2 regions of the Marinomonas sp. S3726 genome follow, and region 2 is predicted to be linked to the other one. Evidence: predicted binding sites of a transcription regulator. Region 2 holds the regulator's gene; the other holds the start of a gene.
The links. The regulator sigma-54, encoded in region 2, starts transcription at its own class of promoters, with help from an activator protein. The targets are predictions, from matches to a motif close to TGGCACNNNNNTTGCTNT.
Positions count from the first base shown of each region.

Region 1: the regulator sigma-54 is predicted to act here: its motif matches at 5,160-5,177, upstream of flgB (flagellar basal body rod protein FlgB).

Region 1 is NZ_JXYC01000009.1:99,162-106,527, forward strand. Features, by position in the region: gene TW85_RS07960 (flagellar basal body L-ring protein FlgH) at 1-149, opposite strand, end outside; gene flgG (flagellar basal-body rod protein FlgG) at 160-945, opposite strand; gene TW85_RS07970 (flagellar basal body rod protein FlgF) at 990-1,733, opposite strand; gene TW85_RS07975 (flagellar hook-basal body complex protein) at 1,851-3,548, opposite strand; gene TW85_RS07980 (flagellar hook capping FlgD N-terminal domain-containing protein) at 3,560-4,252, opposite strand; gene flgC (flagellar basal body rod protein FlgC) at 4,262-4,711, opposite strand; gene flgB (flagellar basal body rod protein FlgB) at 4,714-5,115, opposite strand; gene TW85_RS07995 (protein-glutamate O-methyltransferase CheR) at 5,392-6,222, opposite strand; gene TW85_RS08000 (chemotaxis protein CheV) at 6,286-7,221, opposite strand; gene flgA (flagellar basal body P-ring formation chaperone FlgA) at 7,360-7,366, shown strand, end outside.
Region 2 is NZ_JXYC01000010.1:81,834-89,199, forward strand. Features, by position in the region: gene TW85_RS09160 (AsmA-like C-terminal region-containing protein) at 1-192, shown strand, start outside; gene TW85_RS09165 (carbon-nitrogen hydrolase family protein) at 194-1,018, shown strand; gene yjgA (ribosome biogenesis factor YjgA) at 1,091-1,618, opposite strand; gene mgtE (magnesium transporter) at 1,625-2,977, opposite strand; gene TW85_RS09180 (HPr family phosphocarrier protein) at 2,990-3,259, opposite strand; gene ptsN (PTS IIA-like nitrogen regulatory protein PtsN) at 3,268-3,717, opposite strand; gene TW85_RS09190 (RNA polymerase factor sigma-54) at 3,731-5,203, opposite strand; gene lptB (LPS export ABC transporter ATP-binding protein) at 5,279-6,004, opposite strand; gene lptA (lipopolysaccharide transport periplasmic protein LptA) at 6,004-6,528, opposite strand; gene lptC (LPS export ABC transporter periplasmic protein LptC) at 6,512-7,075, opposite strand; gene TW85_RS09210 (calcium/sodium antiporter) at 7,085-7,366, opposite strand, start outside.

The DNA of each region.
Region 1 (7,366 bases), on a different contig from region 2:
TCAATCACCTCTTCTACAGGTGCTTCCTCTTCTACCACTTCCTCAACAGCAGGCTCTTCAACAACCTCTTCTGCTGTTTCTTCCGGCTCCCATGAAGCACAACCAGTAAGAAACAGAGCCAATAAAAGCGTAAACCGGACCATAGCCATATCAATAAACCTAAAGCTGCTGAATAACGAAACTCATCATGCCATCTGCTGCTGAGACAACTTTTGAGTTCATTTCGTAACCACGTTGAGCGGTAATCAGATTAACCAATTCCTCAACTGAGTTAACGTTCGATGTTTCCACCATATTTTGTCTAACATTACCCAAAGCAGATGTCCCAGGTACATCAACAATAGGTGCTCCGCTGGCTGCTGTTTCAACAAAAAGGTTTTGACCAATTGAAGACAGACCTTCAGGGTTAATAAAACCAGCTAGGGTTAGCTGCCCCACACCTTCACTATCTGCAGAACCCTGTCTTACGATAGAAACAGTACCATCGTCACCAATAGTCACTGAGGAAGCATCTTGAGGGATAGTTATCTGTGGCTCAACCAAAAAACCAGAGGAAGTCACTAAGCTACCTTCTGAATTCAACTGAAATTGACCATCTCGGGTATAACCCATATTGCCATCTGGCATTAAGATCTGAAAAAAGCCTTGCCCTTGAATAGCAACATCCAAGTCTCTGTCTGTGACATTATAGTCACCTTCAGCAAAGTTCTTTTGCGTTGCTGACACCCTTACACCAGCCCCCATTTGAAGACCCGAAGGCAGCTGGGTATTTTGAGATTGCAAACCACCTGGCTGCTGCACTGTGTGATAAAGCAAATCTTCAAATACTGCTCTATCTTTCTTAAAACCTGTAGTAGAGACGTTTGCTAAGTTGTTTGAAATAACAGACAACTGCTTATCCATTGCAGAAAGACCTGTCTTACTTACCCATAATGCTGGATGCATATTAAACTCTCTTAAAAAATTCGATACTTATTATAAAAATACTATTATGCGTTTCTCTGCAAAATACGCGCCGATGCATTACCATTGTTTCGCACCGTATCCATTACTTTAATATTCATTTCAAATTGGCGAGAAAGCCCCATAATCTTGGTCAACTCTTCCACCGCACTAACATTACTACTTTCAAGAAAACCAGACTTAAGCTCTGTATTAAAGTCTTGCTCCAACAGCGCACCGCTTCTCGCTCTTAACAAGCCATCAGGCCCTTTTTCAATTAATTGAGTGTCTGGGTTAACTAATTTGATCTGGCCAATAGTCGCCACTTCTGAGGCAGTTCCACCTTCTGGGATAATTGATATAGTACCGTCTTCACCAATGGATATTTTATCAATAGGCGGCAAAAAGATTGGCCCTCTCGCTCCCATAATAGGCAAACCACTGCCATTCACTAACTGCCCATTAGCAGTAATCTGCAAATCACCAGAACGTGTATAAGCTTCGCTTCCCTGCGCATCAAGCACAGCAATAAAGCCGCTATCTTTCATAGCAATATCAAGAGATCTGTCTGTTTGAATTAAGGCACCAGACTCATAACGAGTAGCTGGGTTTTCTGTCATAGAATAAACACGGCTTGCATAGTGATCACCATACACAGGCATAGCACGAGCTTGCTCGAAATCAGCTCTAAAACCTGTTGTATTAACGTTTGCAAGGTTGTTGGCGCGAATGGTTTGGGCTTGCATGATTTGCTTACCACCACTCATTGCTAGATACAGGGCTCTATCCATTCTATGCACTCCAAATAAAAAGACTACACTTAGCATTCAAACATCATGCCAAGTATAGTCAGCCCCTTTATTTGGAGATTATCTGACAGAGGGTGTCAGATAATTTTAATCAGGTAATTATCTCAGGTTAATAATTGTCTGAGTCACCGTATTTTCTGTTTCTAAGGTTTTCGAGTTCGCCTGATAGTTTCGCTGCGCCTCAATTAAAGCAACCAATTCAGAGGTCAAATCCACGTTTGATTCCTCTAACGCTCCACCTTGAATACTACCTAAAGTCCCCGTATTTGGCTTACCTACGTTCGCTTGACCTGAGTCAGAGCTAGCCACCCAAGAGGTATCACCAGAAGGCGTTAAACCATCTGTATTATCAAAAGTAGCCAAGGCAATTTGACCTAACACAGACGTTTGCTGGTTAGTATAAGTTGCAATCAAGTAGCCTTCTTCATCAAACGAAACACCTTGCAGTTCACCCGCGGTGAAACCATCTTGCACGAAAACATCACTACTATTTAAGGCAAATTGAGTCGAGCCATTCAAATCTAAAGGAATTTTCGCCGATCTATTGGTTGGATCAAAACCAGAAATTTCCAGCGTAATAGGCTGGGTCACGGCAAAAGGCGGAAAACCTTGTGCCACACCAGAGATATTACCTGCCGTATCAAAGGTCACAACCACATCTTCAGGAATATAAGAGGTCGGCTCTCCTGTTACTGGGTCTTCATATTGGGTTTTACCATCAACCGTTACCACCATTTCATAGGTGTTATTTTCACCCTGCTTAATAAAGTAATAACCAAGGGTATGCTCTTCACCTAGACCATCATACAGTGTCTTAGTATTACCATAGGTATATGTGGTTGGATCAGATGGATCAAAGGCTTCTCGCGCAACACTAATTGGCGGAACAACATTAGCTGCCAGCATGGTATCAGCAATAGCCACACCATTTAACGTACCCGTAATAGCAAAAGGCGTTTGCGCCAAGCTAGTTACACTGGCCGTATCTGGCTGACCCGCTCCCATATATAGAAGCTGGAACGGCTCTTCATTAACACCATCACCATTAAGATCTTTACCTTCTTCTGGACCATTAAAGGTGGCATATTGATCAACCATCCAAGCAGCACCTGTATCATCTGTCGCAGCACCATCAACACTGGCATGCACCTGATAAGTATTTGGCAACTCAGACTTAGCATAATAATAAGTAATAATATGATTAGCACCAGCAGCATCAGTTATCGTCTGAGTTTGGGTAAAGTCATAAGTCTCAGGATCATTAGGATCAAAATCAGCCTCAATATAAGGCGGAACATCCTTCGACTCAGAATCAAGGTTAACCTGAATTTCGATATTTGCAGTTGCTTGTGGCGAAATTCTATCGGTAGGTACTTGAAGGTTTTCCAAGTTACCACCCACTATACCATCAACTGCATTATAACCTTCTACGTTAGCACCATCATTGGTTACAAGATAACCCTCAGCATCTAATTTGAAATCACCAGCACGAGTATAGGCTTGTGTTCCACCTAGATTTAAAACAAAGAAACCTGTGCCATCAACAGCCAAATCAAGGTTGTTATCTGTGTAAGCAATATTACCCGCAGAGAAAGCCTGCGCGATGTTATTTACACTCACACCCGAACCAATAGTATTATTACTACCAGCACCAACAACACTGGTATTATATAAATCACCAAACTCTATTCTAGACTGCTTAAAACCCGTTGTATCCGAGTTGGCAATATTGTCACCCGTTACACTTAATGCATCGGCAGACGCTTTAATACCAGATAATGCTGTATTGAAACCCATAACCCTCTCACTTAGCCAACTATATCAAGCTCTTCAGTTAATCCAATTTTGCCCACCCCTGATACATTCAACTCTGTACCATTCGGGCCACTAATCGTTACACCTTCAATCTTGGCAGGAAGCCGAGTCATTAAAGATGTCTTTACACCCTCTCCATCAATAGAAAGAGCCTTAAAATTATATTCTCCGGCTGCTAATGCATTACCTTCATTATCTTTGCCATCCCATACAAATGACTCTTCATGCACATTCATATCACGCACAAGCTGCCCATCTGCATTACGTATTTCTAATGTTGTCGACAAAGACACTTCAGGAATATTCATTTTAACCGGCACATCACCACCCTCATCTAAGGTAGCAACATTGGTATTCGCCATGATTTTTTGACCAACGAGTGTCGATGCAGAAATAGCCTGACTAGAGGTTAATGCACTCGTCATAGACTCCAGTTGAGTCGAAATAGTTGACAGCTCTTCAAGAGAACTCATCTCAGCAATTTGAGAAACCATCTTATTAGTATCTTGGGGCGCTGTGGGGTCTTGCGCTTTTAGTTGCTCAATATAAAGCGTCATAAAAACATCAGTATCCGTTAACGCTTTGGAGTCTTCAGTTGCTTCAACATCAACTCCAGCCTTAACCTTGGCATTATCCGTACCATACTGAGAAATTAGCCCACTTAAGCTAGCATCAAAATCTGCCATAAACTACCTCTACGCTTGCCCAAGAGTTAGCATTTTCTGCATCATACTCTTAGCAGAATTCATCACTTCAACGTTGGTTTGAAATGACCTTGACGCGGACATCATATCGGCCATTTCTTCTACTGGGTTCACATTAGAATAGTAGACATAGCCAGTCTCATTTGCCATTGGATGATCAGGTTCATACCTTGGCTGCAAAGGTGCATCAGATTCAACAATACCTTTTACCTCAACACCAACACCTGCTCCAAACTCATCATTTGAAACCTCATTCCACCCATAACCACGCATAGACTCTTGCATCATGGTCGAAAAGACAGGCTTACGAGCTCGGTAGGTTTGATCTTCAGAACTTGCAACCGTTTCAGCATTAGCAATGTTACTTGCAACCGTATTCAAACGTACTGTTTGAGCACTCATCGCTGAACCGGAAATAGCAAAGATATTATTAAGCGACATTCTTATGAGCCTCCATTAAGAGCTTTCTTCATCGAACTGATTTTTCGATCAAGAAACATAAAGCTGGTATCAAACTGCAAAGAGTTCTGAGCAAATTCAGCTTGCTCTCTTTGCAAATCTACGGTATTCCCATCCAAAGAAGGCTGGGAGGCCACACGGTACGATAAATCTTCATCTTCACGAATTGAACTAGAAGCTAAATCAAAATGCTTAGAATTGGTTGAACGCATTTTTAAAGCATCACCCTGAGCCCTAGACATAGCAGATGAAAAGCTAATATCACGCGCTTTAAAGTTTGGGGTGTCTGCATTAGCAATATTATTCGCAAGAACAGCCGCACGATCACTTCGAAATTTTAAAAACTTATCATGACCTGCAAAAGCACTATCAAACGAAATTGCCATTTATTAAGCCTCTTTTCTTCATTCAATTCATTGGGTCTCTTGATAAAGCAATTATGATGCCAATTTAAATAAGCCCGCAAAGCTAATAGAAACGCATTAACTCAAATTAGTTTTGAGCTTGAACGGCAAAAAGCGGCAACAAAGTGAAGGAAGGCATGCGGCAAACAAAAATAGGAGACAAGCCTGCTGCCATTGGCAAAAAACAGGCAATAAAAAAGCCAGCTACCTAGATAGCTGACTTTTTAAATTTTTTAGCGTCACCTAATTCAGGTGAAACTATTTAGCACGATAAACAATACCCGGGTGACATTGGACTATTTCAAACATATCCGACAAACCACTTAACGCTTCAGAGCCCCCTAAAAATAAATAACCTCCAGGGTTAAGCGCCTTATGCATTCTCGTTAAGATATCCAACTTCAAATCCGCAGAAAAATAGATCAATACATTTCGACAAAAGATCACATCAAACTTACCTAACGCTGTATAGCTTTCGATTAAATTTAAGTATCTAAAGTCAACTCGACTACTTATTGCTGATTTGATTTTCCAAGATCCATTCTCTTGTTTATCAAAATACTTTTTTTGCCTATCTACAGCGAGTCCACGAGCAATAGCAAGATGGTCATATTCAGCCTGCTTTGCGTGAGCTAATATATTAGTACAAATATCTGTCGCTATAATTTTCTCGCCAGCTCTTAAAACACCAGGGTTTGAGGCTTTAAACTCATCAATAACCATACTAATAGAGTATGCTTCTTGCCCTGTTGATGCTGCTGCTGACCAAATCCTCAAGGCAGACTTGCCCTTTTCAGGAAGTATTCTATCTTTCAAAATATTAAATGGATGAGCATCACGAAACCATAAGGTTTCATTTGTTGTCATCGCATTTATTACTTCTTCTTTTAATTTAGCACTTCCGAACTTCTTTAATGCCTCAACCAATTGTTCGAGCTTAGTAAAGCCCTCTCGCTCCAACAATTTCCCCAAACGGCTCGCAACAAGATATTGCTTATTATCACTAAGCAAAATGCCACAGGCTTGTTCTAGGTAATTGCGAAAATGTTCATACCCCTGAGGAGTTATGGCATTTGTACTACTCAGCATCTAGCCCCCGACACCATGTCTTTCCAATGCAGTTAATAGCACCAAAGATTAACTCTTTGAGCATTAACTTGCTTCAACTTGCTTTTCAATTGCCTCGATCGCAATTTTAGCTAATTCATCCGGTTGGAATTTTGCCAAGAATCCATCTGCGCCTACTTTCTTAACCATGGCCTCATTAAATACACCACTTAATGAAGTATGTAATAGGATGAAAAGTTCTTGTAGTCGACTATCGTTCCTGATTTCAGTTGTGAGGGTATAGCCATCCATTTCAGGCATCTCAATATCAGAAATAATCATGGAGAATTCTTTAGTAACATCACCACCGTCATCCGCCATATTTCTCAAGAAGTCGATTGCCTCACGACCGTCACATAAAACGGTTGTGGCAAAACCAACATCTTCCATACAACGCTTAATCTGTTTACGGGCCACGCTGGAATCGTCAACAATTAAGATGTGGTGTTTAACCGCTTCTGTTTGGAACTCTTCACTGACAATACCAGTCGAAATATTTTGTTTAGTTGGAGCAACTTCAGAAAGAATTTGTTCAACATCAATAATTTCGACCATTTCTTTTTCTACCTGACACACGGCTGTTAGGTAGTTATCGTTTGAAAGTCCTTTTGGTGGTGGCTGAATATCGCTCCAGTTCATATTAACAATACGCTCAACACCTTTAACCAAAAAGCCCTGAATTCTGCGATTATATTCAGTAATAATGACAAAGCATTGATCAATATTTTCAATTGGACTGTCTCCAGTCGCCAAGCCGAGATCAAGAATGGGAATAGTTCCACCTCGAATATGCGCTACACCACGAACAACAGGGCTACTGTGAGGCATGCTTGTTAACTTAGGGCACTGTAAAACTTCCTTAACTTTAAAAACATTGATTCCATACACTTGCTTTCCATTCAAGCGAAATAGCAATAACTCAAGGCGGTTCTCCCCAACTAATTGGGTACGCTGATTAACGCTTTCGAGAACTCCGGCCATAAATGCCTCCTACTTGTGATGACACGATTTGAGATTAAACTCTTAAATAGAATATATCGTCCAATGATAGAGTGAATTCTGTTATTTTACTAATCCCTTTAACGCCCACTTTTAATTTTTTATGGAAATAACTGCTCTATGAAGC
Region 2 (7,366 bases):
TTACCCATTGCTGGTTTCTTACTTGGGATGCCTCAGGTAGCAGGTATTCTATATATAACAGATAAGATATTTGGGGATAAATTATCGAAAGTGACCGGTGTTGAATATTTAATCAAGGGTCCATTTAATGATCCTATTATTACGCCTGTAATACATACGCCAAAAGAGCGCCCCAAAAATAGAGATAAGTGAAATGAAGATCGCAGCAATTCAATTGACAAGTAAAGATGACTGGCAGGCTAATTTAGCAAATATTCAAGCTATGACTGATAAGGCTGTAAGTGAAGGGGCTAATTTAGTTGTATTACCTGAGAATGCTCTTATGTTTGCGGGTAATAAGATGCGTCCTTTAGCTGAATCACCTGATCAAGAGTTGGTATTAAGGGAGCTTTCCCAATTAGCAAAACATCATGAAATTCATCTAGTTATTGGTTCGCATCCAAGTTTAAAACGTCCTGATGGTGATGTGGTGGATTCAGGGAGAGTGAGACAGTCTTGCTTGGTACTTGGTCCGGATGGTGAGCTTAAGGCTAGATACGATAAAATTCACTTATTTGATGTCATGGTTTCTGATCAAAATGGTCAGTATATGGAGTCTAAGGTCATTGAGCCTGGTCAACTTGAGCCTATGGTTGTTGAAATTGAGGGGCTGAAGCTTGGTTTGTCAATTTGTTACGATGTTAGGTTTCCTGAGATGTATCGAAAGCTTGCTGACTGTGGTGCTGATTTAGTTATTGTGCCTGCTGCATTTACTTATCGTACAGGTGAAGCTCATTGGCATACTTTATTGAAGTGTCGAGCAATAGAAAATCAATTCTATGTTTTAGGTGTGAATCAATGTGGCCATCACTCAAGTACACGCCAAACATTTGGGAATTCTGTATGCTATTCTCCTTGGGGAGACTGTTTAGGTCGGCTAGATCATGAGCCTGATATTCTACTGGTAGAAATAGATTTAGCTAAAATAAATGAGTGTCGTGAAACTATGCCTGTTCATAGTCATAGGCGCTTTTATTGAATTTTAGAATATAAAAAAGCGCTTCATAAAGCGCTTTTTTATTAACTAGTGTTGGCTCGTCCTAAATAGGGGTTAGGCAAGTCCAAGTTTTTTGTCTTGAACTTCTCTTAATAGCCTAAATAGCTTTTTACGGTTTGTTGTTTTGCTATTTTGACTGACTTCTTTTTGAGCTTGTCTAATGAGTTGTCTAAAGTGCTGAATATCAACATCAGGGTTTTCGCTTAGGTACTCTTGTAAAACACTTTGACTGTTTTCGCCAATTAATGCGTCACGTAGGTTTTCAAGTTGATGAAACATTTTGTTATGAGCGGCAGAAGTTGTATCAAATAACTCAATGCGAGCTGCAATTTTTTCGTGATCTTCTGTGCGCATAATGCGTCCGATATATTGCATATGGCGACGCATGGCTTCATGCTTCTTTATACGATCAGCTTCAGCTAATGCATCTCGTAGGGTGTCAGACATCTCAACTTTTTTTTGCTGTGCCTTACTTAAATTAAGTAGCTTCTTACCCAAAGCTTGCAGCGCTTCCATTTCACGCTTGATTTGAGTTTTACTAATAAAGTTTTCGTCGTCTTCTAATTGATCAAAGTCTGTCATGTGAGCCTAAATAAGAAAAATAGTTGCTAGCCCTAAAAAGGATAAAAAACCGACTACATCTGTCACTGTAGTGAGTATTACGTTACCCGCAAGAGCTGGGTCTATGCCCAAGCGCTTTAATGTAATAGGGAGGAGTGTGCCGACAAGGGCGGCAAACAGTAAATTAATGATTAATGCGCCCGCTATGATATAGGCAATCTCAATGTTGTCAAACCAATATGCAGTTAAAGCGCCCACAACAATGGCCCAAAGTATGCCGTTTAAAAAGCCGACGACAATCTCTCTGTTTAAAAGCCATCGTGTATTAGCTGCACCTATATGGCCTAATGCTATACCTCGAATAACCAATGTTAGTACTTGTGAGCCTGCTATTCCGCCCATGCTGGCAACAATGGGCATAAGAATGGCGAGAGCAACGACCTGATCAATTGTGTTTTGAAAAAGGCCAATTACATAAGAGGCAATAAAAGCTGTAATCAGGTTAATGCCTAACCAAACTGCGCGACGCTTAGAGGTTTGCATGATGGGGGCAAAAGTGTCTTCGTCATCATCAAGGCCGGCCATACTGAGCATTGAGTGTTCTGCTTCATCTCGAATTACATCGACGACATCATCAATGGTAATACGCCCTAAAAGTTTGCCGGAAGCTTCGTCAATTACTGGGGCAGATACTAAGTCCATTTTTTCAAATAATTGGGCTACTTCACTAGCAGGAGCGTTAGCTTCAATTACCGTTGTCTCTGTTTCCATTATATCTCGTACGCTAGCTTCGGGGTCAGCAACGAGAAGTTTGGTTAGAGGGAGAGTGCCTAAAAATCTATCAGAGCGGCTGACAACTAATAAACTGTCTGTCATGTCAGGTAGACTTGCATGGCGCCTTAAGAAGCGAAATGCAATATCGATAGTGATATTGGGTCGAACTGTGATGGTGTCTGTATTCATTAAGCCGCCAGCAGAGTCTTCTGGGTAGCTTAGGAGTGATTCGACTCTAGATCTGTCTTGAGCCGTCATTGACGCGAGTACTTCAGCTACGACTGTCTCAGGCAGGTTTTGTAGTATGTCTGCTAGGTCATCACTTTCAAGTTGCTCTGTTACGGCAACAAGTTGCTCTGTATCCATTTCCTTAAGGAACTGAACACTAATGTCTTCACTTAAGTATTGAAGTATCTCACCTTCATTCTTTTGTTCTATGAGGTCCCAAAGAAGGCGTCTTTCTTTTGGCGGTGAGGATTCTAGAAGGCGAGCGACATCTTGCGCAGGTAAGGCGCCATTAAGTAAGTATTTAATTTGCATAGTGCCACCGGACTCAAGAGAGTCTGTGACAGTTTGCAGATGTTGTTGCGTATCCTGTTCAACCATTTGGTTTAGGTATTATTCTTCTTCGTCAAAGCGATTATTGATAAGTGCTGTTATGGCTTCAAGTGCTGCAGCTTCATCTTCACCATTGGTTTTGATTGTAATATTGGTGCCTTTTGAGGCAGCTAGCATCATCATTGCCATGATGCTTTTACCGTCCACATTGCGACCTTCTTTATCTATTGTAATATCACATGAAAATCGTGATGTCGTTTCGACTAGTTTACCAGCTGCTCTGGCATGTAAACCTAGTTTGTTAATAATAGTGATCTCTTGCTCTAACATGTTGGTCCCTATAACAATGATTTAAATGTGTCGTAAAGTGCCTGGTTTGAATTTGCTTGTCTTAAGGACTCTAACTTTTCTGGAGACTGAGCAAATTCTGCAATCTGACCTAGTGTTTTTAGGTGGTGATCACATTCTTGTGGCGGCACAATTAAAGCAAATATTAGATCGACTTTTTTGCGGTCTATCGCGTCAAAGTCAATTGCCTTTTCTAAAGAGATAACAACCATTGCTGTATGGTTTGCTTCTTCCAAGCGGCAATGAGGTACAGCAATACCTTGGCCTACGCCAGTACTTCCAAGTTTTTCGCGAGCCAGTAAAGCATCAAAAACGGCTTCTTTGTCGCAATGAAGTCTATCTCCTACCAAATTAGCAATGCTTTCAAGTGTTCTTTTTTTGCTGGTCGTAGCAAGATTCGCGATTACTAGTTCTGGTTTTAAAATGTTAGTTAATGACACTTTCTATTCCGCTTTATATTAGTCTTTTTCGTTCATTTGAAGGGGGGATGTTCATTGCTTCACGGTATTTAGCAACGGTTCTCCTTGCCACTTGTATGCCTTGATCTGCCAATGCCGTTGCAAGCTTGTTGTCGCTTAAAGGCTTTTTGGCGGGTTCATCGGTAATGAGTTTTTTGATCATGGCTCGTATTGCTGTTGATGAGCACTCTCCACCAGAGTCAGTACTTACGTGACTGGAGAAGAAGTATTTCAATTCAAAGATGCCTCTAGGTGTGTGCATATACTTTTGAGTGGTAACACGAGAGATCGTGGATTCATGCATACCAACTTCTTCTGCAACATCATGCAGCACCATAGGTTTCATAGCTTCTTCACCTAGCTCAAAAAAATCTATTTGTTTTTCAACAATACAGCTAGCTACTTTGAGTAGGGTTTCATTCCGACTTTGGATGCTTTTTAAAAACCATTTGGCTTCTTGCAAAGAGTTTTTAATGTAGTTCACTTCCTCTGTTTTTTTAGAGCTATTAGCAAGTGATGAATAGGTTTTGTTGATTCTAACGGGAGGAAGGGCATCGTTGTTAAGCTCAACTTGCCAGATATCATTACGTTTTCTGACATTAACATCTGGAATAACGTAATCAGTATCATCTTGATCGATAAGAGAACCAGGTCTTGGGTTAAGTTGCTGTATTAGAGCAATAACTTCCTTTAGGGCTTCTTCTTTTAGTTTTGTTTTGCGAGATAGCTGGGTGAAGTCTCTGCTTCCTAATAGAGCGAGGTGCTGATTTATTAGGTTGTGAGTGCTCTTGTAAAGAGGGTGTTCTTTGTAAGCTTGTAATTGAACTAGCAAGCATTCTCTTAAATCAGCTGAACAAACGCCTACAGGGTCAAAGCATTGTAGCCTATGTTGTACAGCTAATACCTCGTCCTCTTCTAATTCTTCAAGTTGTGGCATTAAGCCTTGCCAGATCTCATTGATAGAAATGCTTAGGTAGCCATCAGGTTGGACGCACTCAATAATAGAGTAGGCAATTTCAATATCACGTTCAGAAAAAGGCGTTAAATTAAGTTGCCAGATCAGGTGGTCTTGGATGCTTTCTGAAGGTGCATTTCTGCTCTCAAAATCAAAGTCATTGTCGTAGCTTTGGCTTTCTGATGCTGCTGCGGAGTTTTGATAAGTATCATCCCAAGAGCTGTCGATGGATAGTTCTTCTGGGATGCTTTCTGTCCACTCAGACTCTACTCTTGCTTCATCATTATTTTGGCTATTTGAATTAGCTTCATTATCTTTTTTGTCGGTATTTTCTTCTACACTAGTATCATTAAAGTCATCATCATCCATTTCTAAAAGGGGATTAGATTCTAAAAATTCATGGATTTCTTGTTGCAGGTCCAATGTAGATAATTGCAGTAAACGTATGGCTTGCTGCAATTGAGGTGTCATGGTCAGTTGTTGACCAATTTTTAACTGTAAAGATTGCTTCATAGTGAAACACTTTCTGTAAGAATGATTTGGAACGAGTTATGCATATTACTCCCTTTTTCAGTAAAAGAGAAAGATCTAGAGTCGGAAGTTGTCGCCTAGGTAAACTTTTTTTACCTGTTCATTCGAAATGACTTCTTCCGCATTGCCTGAGGCGATAATGTGTCCATTGCCCACTATGTAAGCTTTGTCGCAAATATCCAATGTTTCTCTAACATTATGGTCAGTAATTAAGACGCCAATACCGCTTTGTTGAAGGTGTTTGATGATTTGTTTGATATCCCCAACAGAGATAGGGTCAACGCCAGCAAAAGGTTCATCTAGCAAGACAAATTTTGGGTTCATAGCTAGTGCTCTTGCTATTTCAACACGACGCCTTTCACCACCAGAAAGTGCCATGCCTAAATTCTTTCGTATATGTGTAATGTGGAATTCGTTAAGAAGCTCTTCAAGCTTCTCCTCTCTTTCTTGTTTGGAGAGACTTTTTCTAGTTTCCAAGATGGCGGCAATATTATTTTCAACAGACATTTTTCGAAATATGGACGCTTCTTGAGGAAGGTAGCCTATGCCTTTTTGTGCTCTTGCATGCATGGCTAAATGTGTTACTGGCTCGCCATCAATAAAAATGCCACCTTCATCATTCGCAACCATGCCAACTATCATGTAGAAGCAAGTGGTCTTGCCTGCGCCATTTGGCCCTAATAAGCCAACCGCTTGGCCGGACTCTACAGCTATGGATACATCAATAACAACTTTACGTTTTTTGTAGCTCTTAGCCAAATTTTTAGCTTCTAGAATCGCCATTAATTAGCCTTAGGGGGTGTGTTAGATTGGGGTTGTAATGTCATGGAAACACGACCACCTTTGTTTTTCTTTGCTTCGAATGTGCCTGTTTTCATGTCGTAGCGGATAAAGCCTGCTGCAATTTCATCTTCACCTCGCTTAATAAAGCCTTCACCTTCTACTTCTAAAATAGAGGTGCTGCTATCATAGAAAATTTTGGTGCCACGGCTAATAACCATATTGCCAGCGATATCTACTTGTTGGCTAAAGTTTGCAGCTTGACCATCTGTCCCTTTAGCAAAGATTTTGTCGTATTTGTTAGTGGACTTTGAGCTAGTAATGGTTAGTTTATTGGCACTAATCAGTATGCTGCCTTGGCTAACTTTTACATTGCCTATGTAGATAGCATTGCCTTTTTCATTATCTATGAAGGCTGAATCTGCTTCGATTTCAATGGTTTCTTGAAAATCTTCAGGTAACGCATACCCAGAAGTGGCGCTAATGGTGCAGCTTAATAAAAATAAGCATTTAACGATTTTGTTCATAACTTCCTCGTACAGATCCCTGCATGGTTACTTTATTTGTGCTGGTAAATGCAGTGATAGTGTCTGCTTTAATATTGCCTTGTGCTGATGTGATGTTGGCTTTGCCAAGGCTAGTAATACTTTGATCTTTATCTGTATAAATAATGCTGTTGGATGTAATGACAGTTGGTACAGATTCATTTGATTGGTTTGTCATCTTAGCAGAACCATTTAGCAATATGTCGTTACTTGAATCTTTAATTAAGCCTGTTTCGCTAGAAGCTACCCAAATACTTCCGTTTTGAGTTTTGCTTACTATAGGCTCAATAAGATGAGACTCTCCTTGCATTGGGTAGTGTTTAATTTCTTTCGCTAACAACTTTTCTGTCAACTGGCCATCTATATTAAATGTTTTTGTTTCAACACCTTCTAAAAAAAAGTCTGGTGCAGATTCTAATTCACTTTTTTGTACCAAACTTTGTTTAGGTGTAAGGCCAAACCAAAATGTGAAACTAAAAACTAGCATTGCACCTAGAGCAATTGAGACCAGTGTCCATTTCTGTTTCATGATAAATCTTTACCTAGCTTGTAAAAATAGACTGATTAAATAAGTAGCATAACTGATAAGCAGTATAATACCGATCCATTTTGGGATGCTGGTTGATTTAGTTCTACGGAAAATCAGGATGCAAAGTGCTAAAAATAGCGAGGTGCAGAACATCCACCAATAATCTCTGCCCATGATGTTAGGGTCTATAAGTCCAGGGGCAATAATAGCTGGTAAAGGAAGTACAGTTGCTAAATTAAACAGGTTTGAGCCTAAAATGTTACCTATGGCAATGTCGTGGTGACCTTTAAG